One region of the Leisingera methylohalidivorans DSM 14336 genome, then DNA from elsewhere that is predicted to be linked to it. Evidence: riboswitches for the same ligand, from Rfam matches in the RefSeq annotation. Region 1 holds a riboswitch; each other region holds the start of a gene.

Region 1 (3,399 bases):
ATCCGCCAGCGCATTGCGCAGCAGCGCCTGCAGCACCACGCCCGCCACCGCCAGCGCCGCGCCGCAGGCCCCCGCCACCAGCGCCCGCGGCAGCCGGTAGCTCCAGATGATGCCCTGGTCCACCGGGTCGACGGGCAGGCCCGCACCGGCCAGCTTGTTGGCCAGAACGGACAGCACCAGGTCCGGCGCAAGCGGGGTTTCCCCGATCATTGCGCCAGCCAGAACCGCCGCAATCAGCACAGGCAAGGCCAGGCAGGCACCCTTGAGGCCCTGCCATGTGATTGCGGCGGCTGCGCTCACTGGCTGCTGCCGATCACGCTGAGTTCGGCAGCCAGATCTTCCAGCGCCGGAATGGCGCGGATGGTGGCATCCATCCCCTGGGCGTCCATCACCACAATACGGTTGTTCCTGACCGCATCCATCTGGCTCGCCACCGGGTCCTGGCGCAGGAACTCCAGCTTCTTCTCGTAGTCATCCGCGGCAAAGCGGCGGCGGTCCATGCGGGCGATGACGATCACCGTGGGGTTGGCCTTGGCGATGGTTTCCCAGCCGACGGTCGGCCATTCCTCGTCGGTTTCGATGACATTGCGCAGGCCAAGCTGCTGCATCATGTAACCCGGCGCGCCTTTCTGACCGGCCACAAAGGGATCGCTTTCCATTTCGGGCGAGGAGAACCAGAACAAAGCGGAGGCATCTTCCAGCGCAACCTCCTGTGCCTTGGCAACCGCGGCGGCCTCGCGGGCCTTGTAATCGGCAACCAGTTCGGCGCCCTTATCTGCTTCACCGAAGATTGCCGCCAGCTCCTCGATGCCCCGATACAGGCTGCCGGTGGTGAACATCCGGGTGCGGGTGCCGTCGCCGCCGGTGGTGTTGTCCTTGCCGGCGCAATCGGCGGGCATCACATAGGTCGGAATGCCCAGATCATGGAACTGCTCACGCTTGGCCACGACGCCTTCGGGGCCGACATGCCATTCATACTGCGCCGCCACCAGCCCGGGGCGCTTGGCCACCACGCTTTCAAAGCTGGGATCGTTGTCGGCCAGCCGCTCGACCTTGGCGTTCAGGTCAGCGTATTCCGGCAGGACGTCGTTGAACCAGACCGAAGTGCCCAGCACCTTGCCGCCCAGCCCCAACGCAAAGAGCACCTCGGTCGCCGCCTGGCCAACCGTCACCGCAGACACCGCCGGCACCTCGAAAGTGACCGACTGGCCGCAGTTTTCAATTGTGAGCGGGAAGGTGTCACCGGCGGCAGCGCTATGTGCCGCAAGGGTGAAGGAAAGGCCGATCAGGCCGGAACGCAGAAACATGAATTTCGATCTCCAAGTGTCAAGGACCGGAGAACGGGTGAAAGGGCATTGACCGGTAAGGCTGAGGGCCTGCCCCCCGCCTGCGGCACCGGAAAGCGGCGGCGCATCTTACCGGCAACCTCCCCGGACAACCCCGCCCGGTGTGTTTCGGTTATCACCGGCAGGTCTCCTGACTGGCGGGTCAATGACTGTGCCGTCTTCCCGGACCGTTTCGGCCCAGTGACGTCCTGGCACAGCACTCGCCGCCTACAGTTGCGGGGGCAGTTCCGTTTGGTGCCGGCAGGCACCGCGGATTCCCTCTTAGCCCTTTCGGGACCGGTCAGGCGCGGGTAGCGCATCACCTCCGTTGCGGCAAGGGAAAGTTTCGCTGCGGCCGCAATTCCTCGCCCTGCGCGCCGCTGCTGCAGGCAGCCTGCGGAGGCGGCTTCCCCAAGGCACCGCCTGGTGGAAAACCCAGCTGCAGCTGTTTCATAGGGGGCACGCCTGTCAGCCGCCTGCCGGAAGAGCGGGGCTGCGTATTGCGCTGATGCGGGCCGGCAGCCCCGGCCTGCCCGGCCGGCCGGCGCTGAAGGCCAAAGGCGTTAAGAAGATGCCCGCCTGCGTCTCCATCGGCCCCGGCCTGAGCGGGGCAAAACCTCCGGTTCATTGCCCCGCCCTACTGCCTCCGGTTTCAGCCCGGCCTTCAGGACCCGAGCGGGCCCGGGCCCTGGATTGGTTCAGACCGCGTGCCAGAGCTGGAACAGCAGCCCAACGGAAAAGGCACCGGTGAGCGATAAGCCGAGGTACAGTGCAAAGACCTGCGGACGGGCCAGCGCCCAGACGGCCATTGCCGCGGGGATCGAGGTCACACCGCCGGCCACCAGAAAGGCGAGGCCCGCCCCCGGCGCCATGCCCTGCTCGATCAGCCCGCCGACCAACGGCAGCGCCGCATAGCCGTTCAGATAGGCAGGGACACCAACCAGTGTTGCTGTGATGATCGGCAGCAAACCCTCACCGCCCAGGGCGGAGGTCACGGTCTCGGCCGGGATCCAGGCCAGCATCAGGCTTTCCAGAATGAAGGCCAGCAGCAGCCACTTGGCCAGAAACAGCGTCGTGGTCCAGGCGGTTCCGGCGAATTTCGCCCGGCGCTCCGCCTCGGTCCAGAATCTCCAGACCACCGGCTTGGGCGCGCGCATTTTCGCCCCGCCGCAGCCGCCGTTTCCGACACCGTCGCGCAACGCGTCCTGCAAGGCGCCGCCCTGGTTCAGCAAATGGACAACCAAGCCGCCGAACAGGCCAAGGCCAACCGCGGCGGCGGTCTTGGCCACCGCGAATTCAATGCCCAGAACGCCGGCAGTCAGAAAGAACATCGAGGGATCCATGATCGGCGACGCCAGCCAGAATGCCATGACGGCGGACAACGGCACCCCCATAGCCAGCAGTGCTGCGATGAGCGGGATCACTCCGCAAGAGCAGAACGGCGACAGCCCGCCCGCCAGGGCGCCAAGCGCAATCATCAGAAGCGGTTTACCGGTGAAAGCCTTGGCAACCAGATTGTCCGCGCCAGTGGCGCCGGCCCAGGCCGCGACGGCAATGGAGAACAGCAAATAGGGGGCCGTATGCGCCAGCGCGGCTGCGGCAAAGACAGCACTTTCTGCGGATTGTGCCGGATCAAAAATGACCAGCAGCAGCAGGATTGCGGCAGAGGCCAGCCAGACCCGCTGCTCTTGAATGAACCGCCAGACGGATGCGCCTGGTCTTGGGGGAACGTTGGTTGCGTTTGTCATTTCTATATCACCAGATTTATAGTTATTTTAAGTCGAAGAAGACAGCTTTTCACCTCACGCGCTTTCCTCTCTGACAGTCAGGGTCACACCTGTGCAGCATTCGGATGTCAGGAAATTCACCACCCCCTGCATGACGGGGTAATCGACCCGGTTGAACACTTCACGCCCGCGCTTTTCCTGCACGACCAGCCCGGCATCCACCAGTGCCGACAGATGATGCGCCAGGGTGGAGGGTGCCAAGCCCAGATGTCCGGCAATCTCGCCGACCCGCAACCCATCCTCCCCGGCTTTCACCAGCAAGCGGAAGATGGCCAAACGGGCATCGT
Region 2 (3,399 bases), 1.8 Mb from region 1:
CCCCAAAGTCGAAGCTGCGGTTTTCCTCCGGTTGCAGGCCCGGGTTGCCGAGATAGGTGGTGGAGCCAAAGGTACTGTTGGCAAACAGCTCAAAGTAAGAGGGATTCACGACGCCAGTTCCCGCCGAGCTGTGCAGACGCACGCCGCTGCCAGCAAATATGTAGGAAGCACTCGCCGTCCAGCTGGTTGCGTCTTCGAAAACGCTGTTGCTGTCGTGGCGCACCCCAAGCTGCAGATCCAGGCCATTGGCAAAGCTGCCGCGGTACTCCAGGGCAAATGAGTTGGTTTCGCGCGCAAAGGCCGGGTTGGTGCTGCTGGAATCCTCTTCCCATTCCAGAATTGCGTTCAGAAGGTGGTCTGCCTGATCTGCCGGCCGTCCGTCCAGGCCAAAGCTCAGCAGGTATTTTGCTGCTTCGGTCTTGGTTTCGGTCGGGGTGCCGCCATTGAAGGATCGGTCAAAGTCAGTGCGCTCCAGCGACAGCCGGTGTTTCAGGCGGCCGCCCAACGTGTCAAGCTCGGCATATACCTGGGCCAGCTGTTCATCGCGGTCGCTGAATTGCGTGGGATCATCCACGACATAGCTGGCCGAGTCCGTTGCGGTGAAAGAGGTGCTATCGCCGTCATATCGCTCGTCCGAGGTGCGGAAGTTGAAGCCAAGCTTCAGCCGGCCGTTGACCAGCTGGTCGCCCTTCAGCTGCAAGGTGTTGCGGCGGATGCCGTCCTTTTCGCCGCCGTCGCCAGAGATGTCGTAGCCGTCGTCGTTGTCATGCGCCAGGCTGAAGGAGACACCGCCGCGTTCGGTGCGCGACGAAACCCGCGCCGAGGCACGGTAGCCGTCCGAACCCGCCTCAGCGCTGCCGCCGTATTCTGTGCCGGTACCGCCGGTCCTGGTGATGATGTTGATCACGCCGGCCGAGGCGTTGGAGCCGTAGAACACCGATTGCGGGCCGCGCAGCACCTCAATGCGCTCGATATTGGCGGTGTCCAGCCCGGACAGGATGTATTCGCTGTCGCCGCCGGAGGCCTCGACGCCGTCAATCAGGATCAGCGTGTGGTTGGCTTCGGCGCCGCGGATGCGGACCTGGGTAAAGCTGTCGCCGGAGCCGCTCACCATCAGGCCGGGAACCGAGCGCAGCGCATCCTGAACGGTGGTGAGGCCGCGGTCTTCGATCTCCTCGCTGGTCAGGACCGAGGCAGAGCGGCCGTATTTCTGCGCTTCAACCGGGGTGAAGCCGCCGGAGACGATGATTTCCCCCAGATCGGTGATCTCTGCGTCCTGGGCAGTTGCGAGTGCGGGGGCGGCGGCGGTCAGGGCCGCGGCCAGGGACAGGCTTGCCTTGCTCATATTCCATTCCTCCCGGCCTGCGCAGCAAGCACAGGCCAAGTGACTGCCCAAGCGGGCAGTGTATTCGAGTTTGGGTCATTGGAAGGCCTTGCCTCCGCAGACGGTGAAAACTGCCACCACTACGGAAATCCGTTATCTACGGCGCGCCCCGCACCGGGATAGGGTGATCATCCTGGCAGGTCTCCTGACTCGCGGGTCGAAGCTTTGCCGCGCCTTCCCGCCCCTTGGGGCAGTGGCATTCCGCAGCATTGCTCTCCGCTCACAGTTGCGGGGGCAGTCACGGATTCAGCGCCTGTTGGCTACACCTCACCGTGTTCCCTTTTACCCGGGTGGTTTCCCAGCCGGACCAGAATGTCCCGACTTAGGCAAACCGGGTCTGTTCTGTCAAGCGGGAGAAAACTCTATCTCGGCTGTTATGGATCGGCTCCAGAGCGGACTGAGCATAAACAATTGCTTCAGGTTAAACGCTTGCGCTAGGAAAATCCCGATGAGAAAATGTGGATTGAACACCAATGGGGCGCCTAAATTCGGGAAACGGTATTTCGAAGTGAAGTTGATGCCGCCGTTCCATCTTTCGCTGAGTTCGAGAGGCTAGACCTTACCACACAGGCAAAGCCGTCTATGTTCTGTTCAGGAGTTAATTTAAGATGGGAAAGTCAGCTTTCGCGCAAGTTGTCAAAGCTGGTTCAGTTTGCGCTGTTTGTTTGCAACCGCGGCGAAAGCACGCTTTGTCCCGCACCCCGGCCACATGATGCCAGTTGCCTGCTGAACTGATGACAAGCGGCAGCTTTTTATCGCGGCGGAGCAGCGAAAATCGATGCCGGATCTGGCCACAGGAATGGAATGAAAATGGCGCTTTTGCGCACAGTGTACACAAGAAGATATCCAAGCAGCGCTTGCAACGGATGGCGGCTGGCAACGCAGCAACAAGTCATTGGGCTTGAATGAAACAGTGTCCAAATCCTGCTCCCGCAACAATCGTTTCCGACCAAGCTCCTGCAACCCGCGGGGGCTTTTTCGATTCAGGCTGACCCAAAGCCAACAATCCCGCTAATTCTCCAATGAGTTCAAGCTGATGTCCGCCAGGCGCATCAGCGTCGGGAATCATCCGGACCTCCGAAATCAGTGCCCGCAGCGACGCCGTGGACTCCCCGCTTCACTTCCGGTGCATTCAGAGACCGGGCGAGGTCTTCGACCATCTCGCGGTAGCGCTCCGAAAGGCTGGGATGCAGCCGCAGGCAGGGGGCTCCGGGCTATCTGCGATGATCGTCTGCAGCCGGGCCTTCGCTTCTTCCAGCTCTGACATCGTTGCCTTCATCAAGGCATGGTGCATGCCGTCTTCGATGGCCTTCAGAATGCCCGCGATCTTGTGTGGCGTGCCCCCATCGGGTGGTCCGGTTTGATTGTTAGTGCATCGTCGGTCTCTGGTCCACTGGGACGATGCCTTCCGGCGCAGGCGGGCGGTATCCCAATGCGCTGTGCGGCCTGACGGTGTTGCAGTGAACCCGCCATTGACCGATTAAGATTTGGGCTTCGCGCAGACTGAAGAAGATTTCCCCGTTCAAAAGCTCATCGCGGAACCGGGCATTGAAGCTTTCGCAATATCCGTTCTCCCAGGGTGGCCCCGGCTCGATCTACGCAGTCTTTGCGCCGGCAGCGGCGATCCAGCCCCGGACTTTCTGAGCAATGAATTCCGGGCCGTTATCCGATCTTATGTATTCCGGCGGGCGGCGCAGAATGAACAGATCAGTCAGCGGATCCAGCACATCGGTTGAGTTGAGTTTGCGATCGACGCGGATCATCAGCGCCTCCCTTGTGTATTCTCCGGTAATGTTCAGTGTCCGGCAGAGCCTGCCATCAGCGGTACGGTCCTGGACGAAGTCGTACGGCCAGACATGGTCGGGGCGTTCAGGCCGCAGACGCACCCAGGAGCCATCGTTCAGCCAGAGCCGCCCCTTTTTCTTCTGCTTTTGCGGGATCTTCAGCCCTTCGCGCCGCCAAATGCGGCCGGCCCGTTTGTGGTTCACATGCCAGCCCGCATTGTTCAGCAAGCC
Region 3 (3,399 bases), 2.0 Mb from region 1:
CGGAGTTCCTGGCGCGGGAGTACGCGGTGGACAAGGCCGGCGCGCGCGCCGCACTGTTCGGGCATGAGCCGGATATGGAGGGCCGCACACCAGCGCTGCCGCGTGTGCGGCGCAAGGGGGGTGTCGAGCGGGTCGGCCCCTGGGGCGCGGTGAACCGGGTGAGGGGGCGATAAAGATGTTCGGTTTTATCCGCCTGATCCTGATCCTGCTGGTGGGGCTGACCGTGGCTTACGGCGCGGTCTCGCTTTACTCGCGCGAGGTGCGGCGGGCGAAGCTCAAGCGCCGCTGGAAAGAGAAGGGGTTGACCGGCGACCGCAGCACCTTCATCCAGCGGGGGCTGAAACAATATGACCGCTCGTTCCGGCGCAAGCTGATCCTGCTGGTTTATATCATTCCGCTGGGGGCAATCGCGCTTCTGGTCTATGTCATTAACTTCATGTGAGGTGCAGCAGATGCGTTTCATCAAATGGGCTTTTCTGATCACCATCTGGGTGCTGTTCGGCGCCTTTCTGCATTACACGCTGCCGCAGTACGATGTGGTGCGTATCGTCAACACCTATGAGGAGCGGCAGGAGCTGAACGACTGGACCAAAATCTTCTGGTCCAAGCCGGACGACCAGTCTGCCGAGCTGATCAACCGCGATGTGCAGTTCATCCAGGCCGTGCGCCCCAGCGGCCGCAACATGGTCTACCGAAATGAGGATACCGGCTGGAACTGGCCGCCCTATTTCAAGTTCGACACCGCGAACCTGTATACCGATGCCAATGACAGCATCTCGACCAAGGCAAACCCGGAATGGGTGGCGGTGATGCACTACGGCTGGCGCAACGAGTTCTTGTCAATTTTTCCCAACGCCGTGACGATCAACCCGGTGGCAGGTCCGGAGGACAAGCCGACCAACTGGTTCTCGATCATTGTACTGGTGCTGCTGGCGGCGCTGTTCTGGGCGGTCTATGTGCGCTGGCGCCGCTTCCGCCGGGCGCGGATCGACCCGATGGTCGAAAATGTCGAGGACAGCCTCTATGCGGCGGGCGATGCGCTCGCCGAGCGCAAGGGGCGGTTCCGGCGCTGGCTGGACAGCTGGAAGTCGAAGTAAGACAGGGCCGCGGAAACGCGGCCTTTTTCAGTTGCGGCGGGGCCTGGCGGAGAGCGCTGTGCAGATTCGCCGGAAACGGCTTTAACCAGCGCTGACAGATGGGGTCTTTGCCGCTTTTTGCATGCAGCGCGCATTTTGCGGCATTGGACAGGTTCGTCTGGTGGCCGGTAATGAACCTGCATGTCTTATTCTGGTTTCGCCGGGTCGGTTTTGTTTCCGATGGCGGGAGATTTTTAGGGCAATACCGCGGATAGCAAGGTGCCGTCCTTCGGGGCGGAGAATTGGGAAGCTGGTGAAACTCCGGCACTGCCCCCGCAACGGTGACCCCGGGCAAGGCATGGCAATGACCACTGAGGCAGGTGCCTCGGGAAGGTGCCAGGTCCCGCCGCCTAAAGGCCCCGGGACAGTCCGGAAACCAGCCTTGCCCTGAAAAACGTCAACCGCGGGCGGCGGCGGGGCGGTTGCAGGCGTGTGGCTTGCAATCTCTCTTCACCTGCCCGCACCCAGCCAACCCGCCGCGGGGTTGCGGCAAAGGAGAGAAGCAGATGCTTCACGATAGCGAGATTCTGGCCAAGTTGATGGCCCGGCAGAAAAACTACTCTCTGGAACAGGCGTTCTATACCGATCCGGGCGTTCTGGATCTGGACTTGCGGCAGATCTTCTACCGCGAGTGGCTGTTTGCCATTCCCGCCTGCGAAGTGCCGAAGCCGGGCAACTATGTGACCCATCAGGTGGGGGCTTATAACGTCATCATCGTGCGCGGCACGGATGGCGAAGTGCGTGCCTTCCACAATGCTTGCCGCCATCGCGGATCGGTTGTGTGCAAGGCCAAGAAGGGCAATTCGCCCAAGCTGGTCTGCCCCTACCACCAGTGGACCTACGAGCTGGACGGCTCGCTGTTGTGGGCACGCGACATGGGGCCGGATTTCGATGCCTCCAAACACGGGCTGAAGCCAGTGCATTGCCGCGATCTGGCCGGTCTGATCTATATCTGCCTGGCCGATGAGGCGCCGGATTTCGATGCGTTCGCCGAGGCCGCCCGCCCCTACCTGGAGCCGCATGATCTGGGCAATGCCAAGATCGCCTATGAAAGCTCGATCATCGAGAACGGCAACTGGAAGCTGGTCTGGGAGAACAACCGCGAGTGCTATCACTGCGGCGGCAACCACCCGTCGCTGTGCCGCACCTTCCCGGAAGATCCTTCGGTCACCGGGGTTGAAGGCGGCGAAACCCCGCCGCATCTGCAGAAGCATTTCGACCGGATCGAAGCCGCAGGCTGCCCGGCGCAGTTCCGCATGGGCGAACGCGGCCAGCACCGGCTGGCGCGGATGCCGCTGAACGAAGGCGCCGAGAGCTATACAATGGACGGCAAGGCCGCAGTCGCCAAACCGCTGGGACGGGTGCCCTTTGCCGATGCCGGCACGCTGCTGAAGTTCCACTACCCAACCACCTGGAACCATTTCCTGCCGGATCATTCCCTTGTCTTCCGGGTGAACCCGATCAGCGCGACCGAGACCGAAGTGACCACCAAGTGGCTGGTGCACAAGGACGCGGTTGAGGGCCAGGACTATGACATCAAGCGCCTGACTGAAGTCTGGATGGCCACCAACGACGAGGACCGCATTGTGGTCGAGGACAACCAGCGCGGCATCAACTCGCCCGCCTACCAGCCCGGACCCTATTCCGAAGTGCAGGAAAGCGGCGTCATTCAGTTCTCCAACTGGTATGCTGAACACCTGACCCGCGCCCTGACCGGCCGCAACCTGATCGCGGCGGAGTAAGCCAATGGGACTGCAGGCTAATTTCGAATCTCTGGACGAAACCCTGGCGTGGAAGGACGACGAGATGCTGGAATGCGTCTCGGTTGTGCCGGAAGCGCCGAACACCGCCACCTTCAGCTTCCGCGCGCCTTCCGGCGCGTGGTTCAAATACCAGCCGGGCCAGTTCCTGACGCTGGAACTGCCGGTGCCGGGCGGGACCGTCTGGCGCACCTACACCATCAGTTCCTCGCCGTCGCGGCCGCTGTCGATCTCGGTGACTGTGAAGGCGCAAGCGGACAGCATCGGCACCCGTTGGATGCTGGACAACCTGCGCCCCGGCAGGATGCTGAAAGCCTCGGGGCCTGCGGGGCTGTTCACCCTGCCCAAGCGCCCCAACGGCAAGTTCCTGTTCATCTCCGCAGGCTCCGGCATCACGCCGAGCCTGTCGATGACCCAGTATCTGTTCGACCGCGGCCAGTCGCCCGACATCAGCTTTATCAACTGCGCCAAGCGCCCGAGCGAGATCATCGCGCGGCGCCAGC
Region 4 (3,399 bases), 380 kb from region 1:
CAGCGGCAAGGCCGCGCCGGTTTCCGGCAGGTAGCTGCCCGGCGTGGTGCACCAGCGCCGCCACTGCCAGTAAACCCCGGCGGGCAAATCGGCCCCGAACCCCACCGCACGCCCGGGCAGATAGCCCAAGGCACGGACCAATGGCGGCACATGGCCGAACCAGAAAGCCAGCGCCAGCGCGCGGTAGGGCCAGGGATGATCGTGGTGATGCACCAAGCCGCCCGCAACCACGATCATGCGGGCGACGTCCTTCAGGCCATCCTGCAGGGGCATCAGCATCGCCCCCAGAGAATGGCCGATCACCCACAACGGCACGCCCGCATAGTGCCGTTGCAGTTCGGCCCGGGCAGCTGGCTGATCTTCCAGCGCCCATTGGGCCATTGTCGCGCCGGAATGGCGCGGATGGCCCCGCGCCGAGTCTCCGAAATCCCGGTAGTCATAGGTCAGGCAGGCCACCTGCTGCCCGGCTGCCAGCCAGCGCGCGAAATGCCGGTAAAAGCGCTGCGGCACCCCGGTTGCGCCATTCAGCACCACCGCGGCCCGCGCCCGCCCCGCCGGGTGGTACAGCCGCCCGGCCAGCATCGCATCGCCTGCGGCAATGCGCAGCTCCTCCACCCGGATATCCGCGGTGTGTTCTGCATGGCTGTCCAGCATGGCACCCTCCTAGACCGATTGGTCTATTCCATCACTGGACCAATCGGTCCAATGCTGTCAACCTGCCGGTATGACTGACGTGACGACACCCTCTGCCGCCCCGGACGCCCCTGCCCCCACCCGCGAACGGCTGCTGCGGGCGGCTGCGGGCCTGTTCCGCAACAAGGGCTACAGCGGCACCGGGCTGGCGGAACTGCTGGCAGCGGCCGGAGCGCCCAAGGGTTCGCTCTACCACCATTTTCCCAATGGCAAATCCGACCTTGCCCTGGCCGCAGCGGATTGGGCGTCAGGGCAGATGCTGCTGCTGATAGAGGCGTCTTTCACGCCGGCGCCAACCTTCCGGGAGGGGGCCAAGACGGTCTGCTACAAACTGGCCAAGCTGTTTGACCAGCAAGGCAAATGGAGCGGCTGCCCGGTCTCTGCCACCCTGTTCGAAGGGCCGGAGAACGAGGCGTTCCACCAGCATGCCGCGCATCTGTTCGAGGGCTGGATAGCCGAGACCGCCCGCCACGCCCGCCGCCTCGGCCTGCCCGAACCCGAGGCCCGCGCGGCGGCCGAGAACTTCTATATCCTGCTGCAGGGCGGCTGGCAGCTGGCCCGGGTGCGGCGGCAGTCGGATGTGATCCGGGGGCTGTATTTGCAGCTGCAGAAAAACGATTGACGACTCGCGGAAGAAACCGCTACCGCTTGTGGCGATGGTTCCCGTGCCACAGAATCTTGTGTCCGGGATGAAAAGGGAACACGGTGCGGCCTGCGCATAAACAGGCCAATTCCGCGGCTGCCCCCGCAACTGTAAGCGGCGAGCGACCCCGATAGAGCCACTGGCCCGACAAGAGGCCGGGAAGGATCGGGAGAGCGACGACCCGCAAGTCAGGAGACCTGCCATCAGACGTGTAACTCGAACCCGGGCGGGGTGTCCGGACAGGGTCTGATGGCTGCGGCGGCTGTGATCCGTCTTTCATCCGAACTCTTGTCCCCATGACCCCCGTGCCACGCGCGGAGGGCGCAGATATGATGTGGACGGACCAGACGCATTTCTATGCGGCAACAGATTGCAAGTATTTGGGGCGGCCCTGCCCCGCAGCGGAGCGGATGATCGCCAAGCTGGCCGAGGCGATGACCAAGGCCAAACCGCTGACCCAGGAGGATTTCGAGATCACCGGCACCACCGCGCTGGACGGCTGCCCGCGCAACTGCCCGGCGCAGTTTGCTGCCAGCCATGACCGGATCCGGCTGTATTGCGGCGTCGGGGAAGAGGCGCCGCGCGAGGGGCTGGACCGCTTCGCCGATGCCATCCTCAGCCGTGACGGCACCGGCTTTGCCGCCTCCAAACTGGACACCCGCCCCTGCGCGCTGATGGAGGCGCTGCCGAAAACCGCTGCGGCGCGGCAGGCGGAACAGATGCTGGCGCTGTGAAACCTGAGCTTTGAGGGCAGTGCCGGACCCCGGGCGGGCGGAAGCCTATGCGGTCTAACCTGCCGCCTGCCCCGCGCAGGCCCAGTGCAGCTGCTCATCCGTTTCCACCGCGCAGGGCCGCACCGCCCGCAGCCGGGCCAGCGCCTGCGCCGGATCCTCGCCGCCTTCGATCATCAGCCGCAGCACCGCCATACCGGACCGCCCGCAGCCGCCCCGGCAATGCACCAGCACCCGGCCGCCGCCCGCCAAAGCCTGCCGTGCGGAGGCGCTGGCGGCCGGCCATTTCGCTGCCACGCCCGGCGGCGGCGCCTGAAAATCCGGCACTGGCAAATGCAGCCAGCGGCAAGCCATGCTTTGAAGATCAATCCCCAGCCGCGGCACGCCTGCGGCTGCGTGCTCGACCTCCGTGGTCATCGAGATGACCAGCCCCGGTTTCCACTGATAGATCTGAATCAGGTCATTGCGGTAATCGCCGCCGCCGCCGGGCAGCGGGCATAGCGCCAGAATACCGCCGCCTGCTGACAGCGCGTGGATGGTCAGGCCTGCCGGCGCCGCGCCGTCCTGCGCCCCAGGTCCCGGGATGTCTTCAGATCGCATACCGCCTCCTTAGCCGTTGCGTTCCTGCATTTCCCCCCGCAGTCCTATGCGTCCGCAGCCTAGCGGCTAAGCGGGCAATCCCAAAGCGCTTTTGCTGTCCCGGGACAGCCCCATCGGCGGTGGACGAACGGGCTGCGCTTCAATACCCTGCGCGGAACGCGGACGCCCCGCATCCCGAATCCGGCACGAGACATCATGAACGATACCCCCAGCGGCACCCCCGGCGCATCCGGCCACTCCCAATACCAGGTTCTGGCCCGCAAGTACCGGCCCGAAACATTTGCCGATCTGGTGGGCCAGGACGCCATGGTGCGGACGCTGAAAAACGCCTTTGCCGCTGACCGGATTGCCCAGGCCTTCATCATGACCGGCATCCGCGGCACCGGTAAGACCACCACCGCGCGGATCATCGCCAAGGGCATGAACTGCATCGGCGCCGACGGCCAGGGCGGCCCGACCACCGATCCCTGCGGCCAATGCGAGCATTGCACCGCGATCATGGAAGGCCGCCATGTCGACGTGATGGAGATGGATGCCGCCTCGCGCACCGGTGTGAACGACATCCGCGAGATCATCGACTCGGTGCAGTACCGCGCCGCTTCGGCCCGCTACAAAATCTACATCATCGACGAAGTCCACATGCTGTCGACCAGCGCCTTCAACGCGCTGTTGAAGACGCTGGAGGAACCGCCTGCGCATGTGAAATTCATCTTCGCCACAACCGAGATCCGC

What was found. Region 1 has a riboswitch for cobalamin ahead of METH_RS04330 (ABC transporter substrate-binding protein). Riboswitches for the same ligand answer to the same signal wherever they lie in the genome.
Region 2: linked by a shared signal. The riboswitch ahead of METH_RS15570 (TonB-dependent receptor plug domain-containing protein) and the one ahead of METH_RS04330 (ABC transporter substrate-binding protein) in region 1 are both predicted to bind cobalamin.
Region 3: linked by a shared signal. The riboswitch ahead of METH_RS14605 (aromatic ring-hydroxylating oxygenase subunit alpha) and the one ahead of METH_RS04330 (ABC transporter substrate-binding protein) in region 1 are both predicted to bind cobalamin.
Region 4: linked by a shared signal. The riboswitch ahead of METH_RS02515 (hypothetical protein) and the one ahead of METH_RS04330 (ABC transporter substrate-binding protein) in region 1 are both predicted to bind cobalamin.

Annotation. Positions count from the first base shown of each region.
Region 1 covers NC_023135.1:867,801-871,199, reverse strand. The annotation lists gene METH_RS04335 (FecCD family ABC transporter permease) at 1-300, opposite strand, end outside; gene METH_RS04330 (ABC transporter substrate-binding protein) at 297-1,307, opposite strand; cobalamin riboswitch at 1,450-1,642, opposite strand; gene METH_RS04325 (permease) at 2,024-3,073, opposite strand; gene METH_RS04320 (ArsR/SmtB family transcription factor) at 3,128-3,399, opposite strand, start outside.
Region 2 covers NC_023135.1:3,169,928-3,173,326, reverse strand. The annotation lists gene METH_RS15570 (TonB-dependent receptor plug domain-containing protein) at 1-1,345, opposite strand, end outside; cobalamin riboswitch at 1,503-1,711, opposite strand; partial or broken gene METH_RS15560 (IS3 family transposase) at 2,752-3,399, opposite strand, start outside.
Region 3 covers NC_023135.1:2,968,202-2,971,600, reverse strand. The annotation lists gene METH_RS14620 (DUF6638 family protein) at 1-173, shown strand, start outside; gene METH_RS14615 (hypothetical protein) at 176-442, shown strand; gene METH_RS14610 (DUF1523 family protein) at 453-1,097, shown strand; cobalamin riboswitch at 1,337-1,535, shown strand; gene METH_RS14605 (aromatic ring-hydroxylating oxygenase subunit alpha) at 1,643-2,878, shown strand; gene METH_RS14600 (FAD-binding oxidoreductase) at 2,883-3,399, shown strand, end outside.
Region 4 covers NC_023135.1:486,642-490,040, reverse strand. The annotation lists gene METH_RS02525 (alpha/beta hydrolase family protein) at 1-654, opposite strand, end outside; gene METH_RS02520 (TetR/AcrR family transcriptional regulator) at 725-1,315, shown strand; cobalamin riboswitch at 1,335-1,555, shown strand; gene METH_RS02515 (hypothetical protein) at 1,666-2,070, shown strand; gene METH_RS02510 (protein-tyrosine phosphatase family protein) at 2,125-2,667, opposite strand; gene METH_RS02505 (DNA polymerase III subunit gamma/tau) at 2,863-3,399, shown strand, end outside.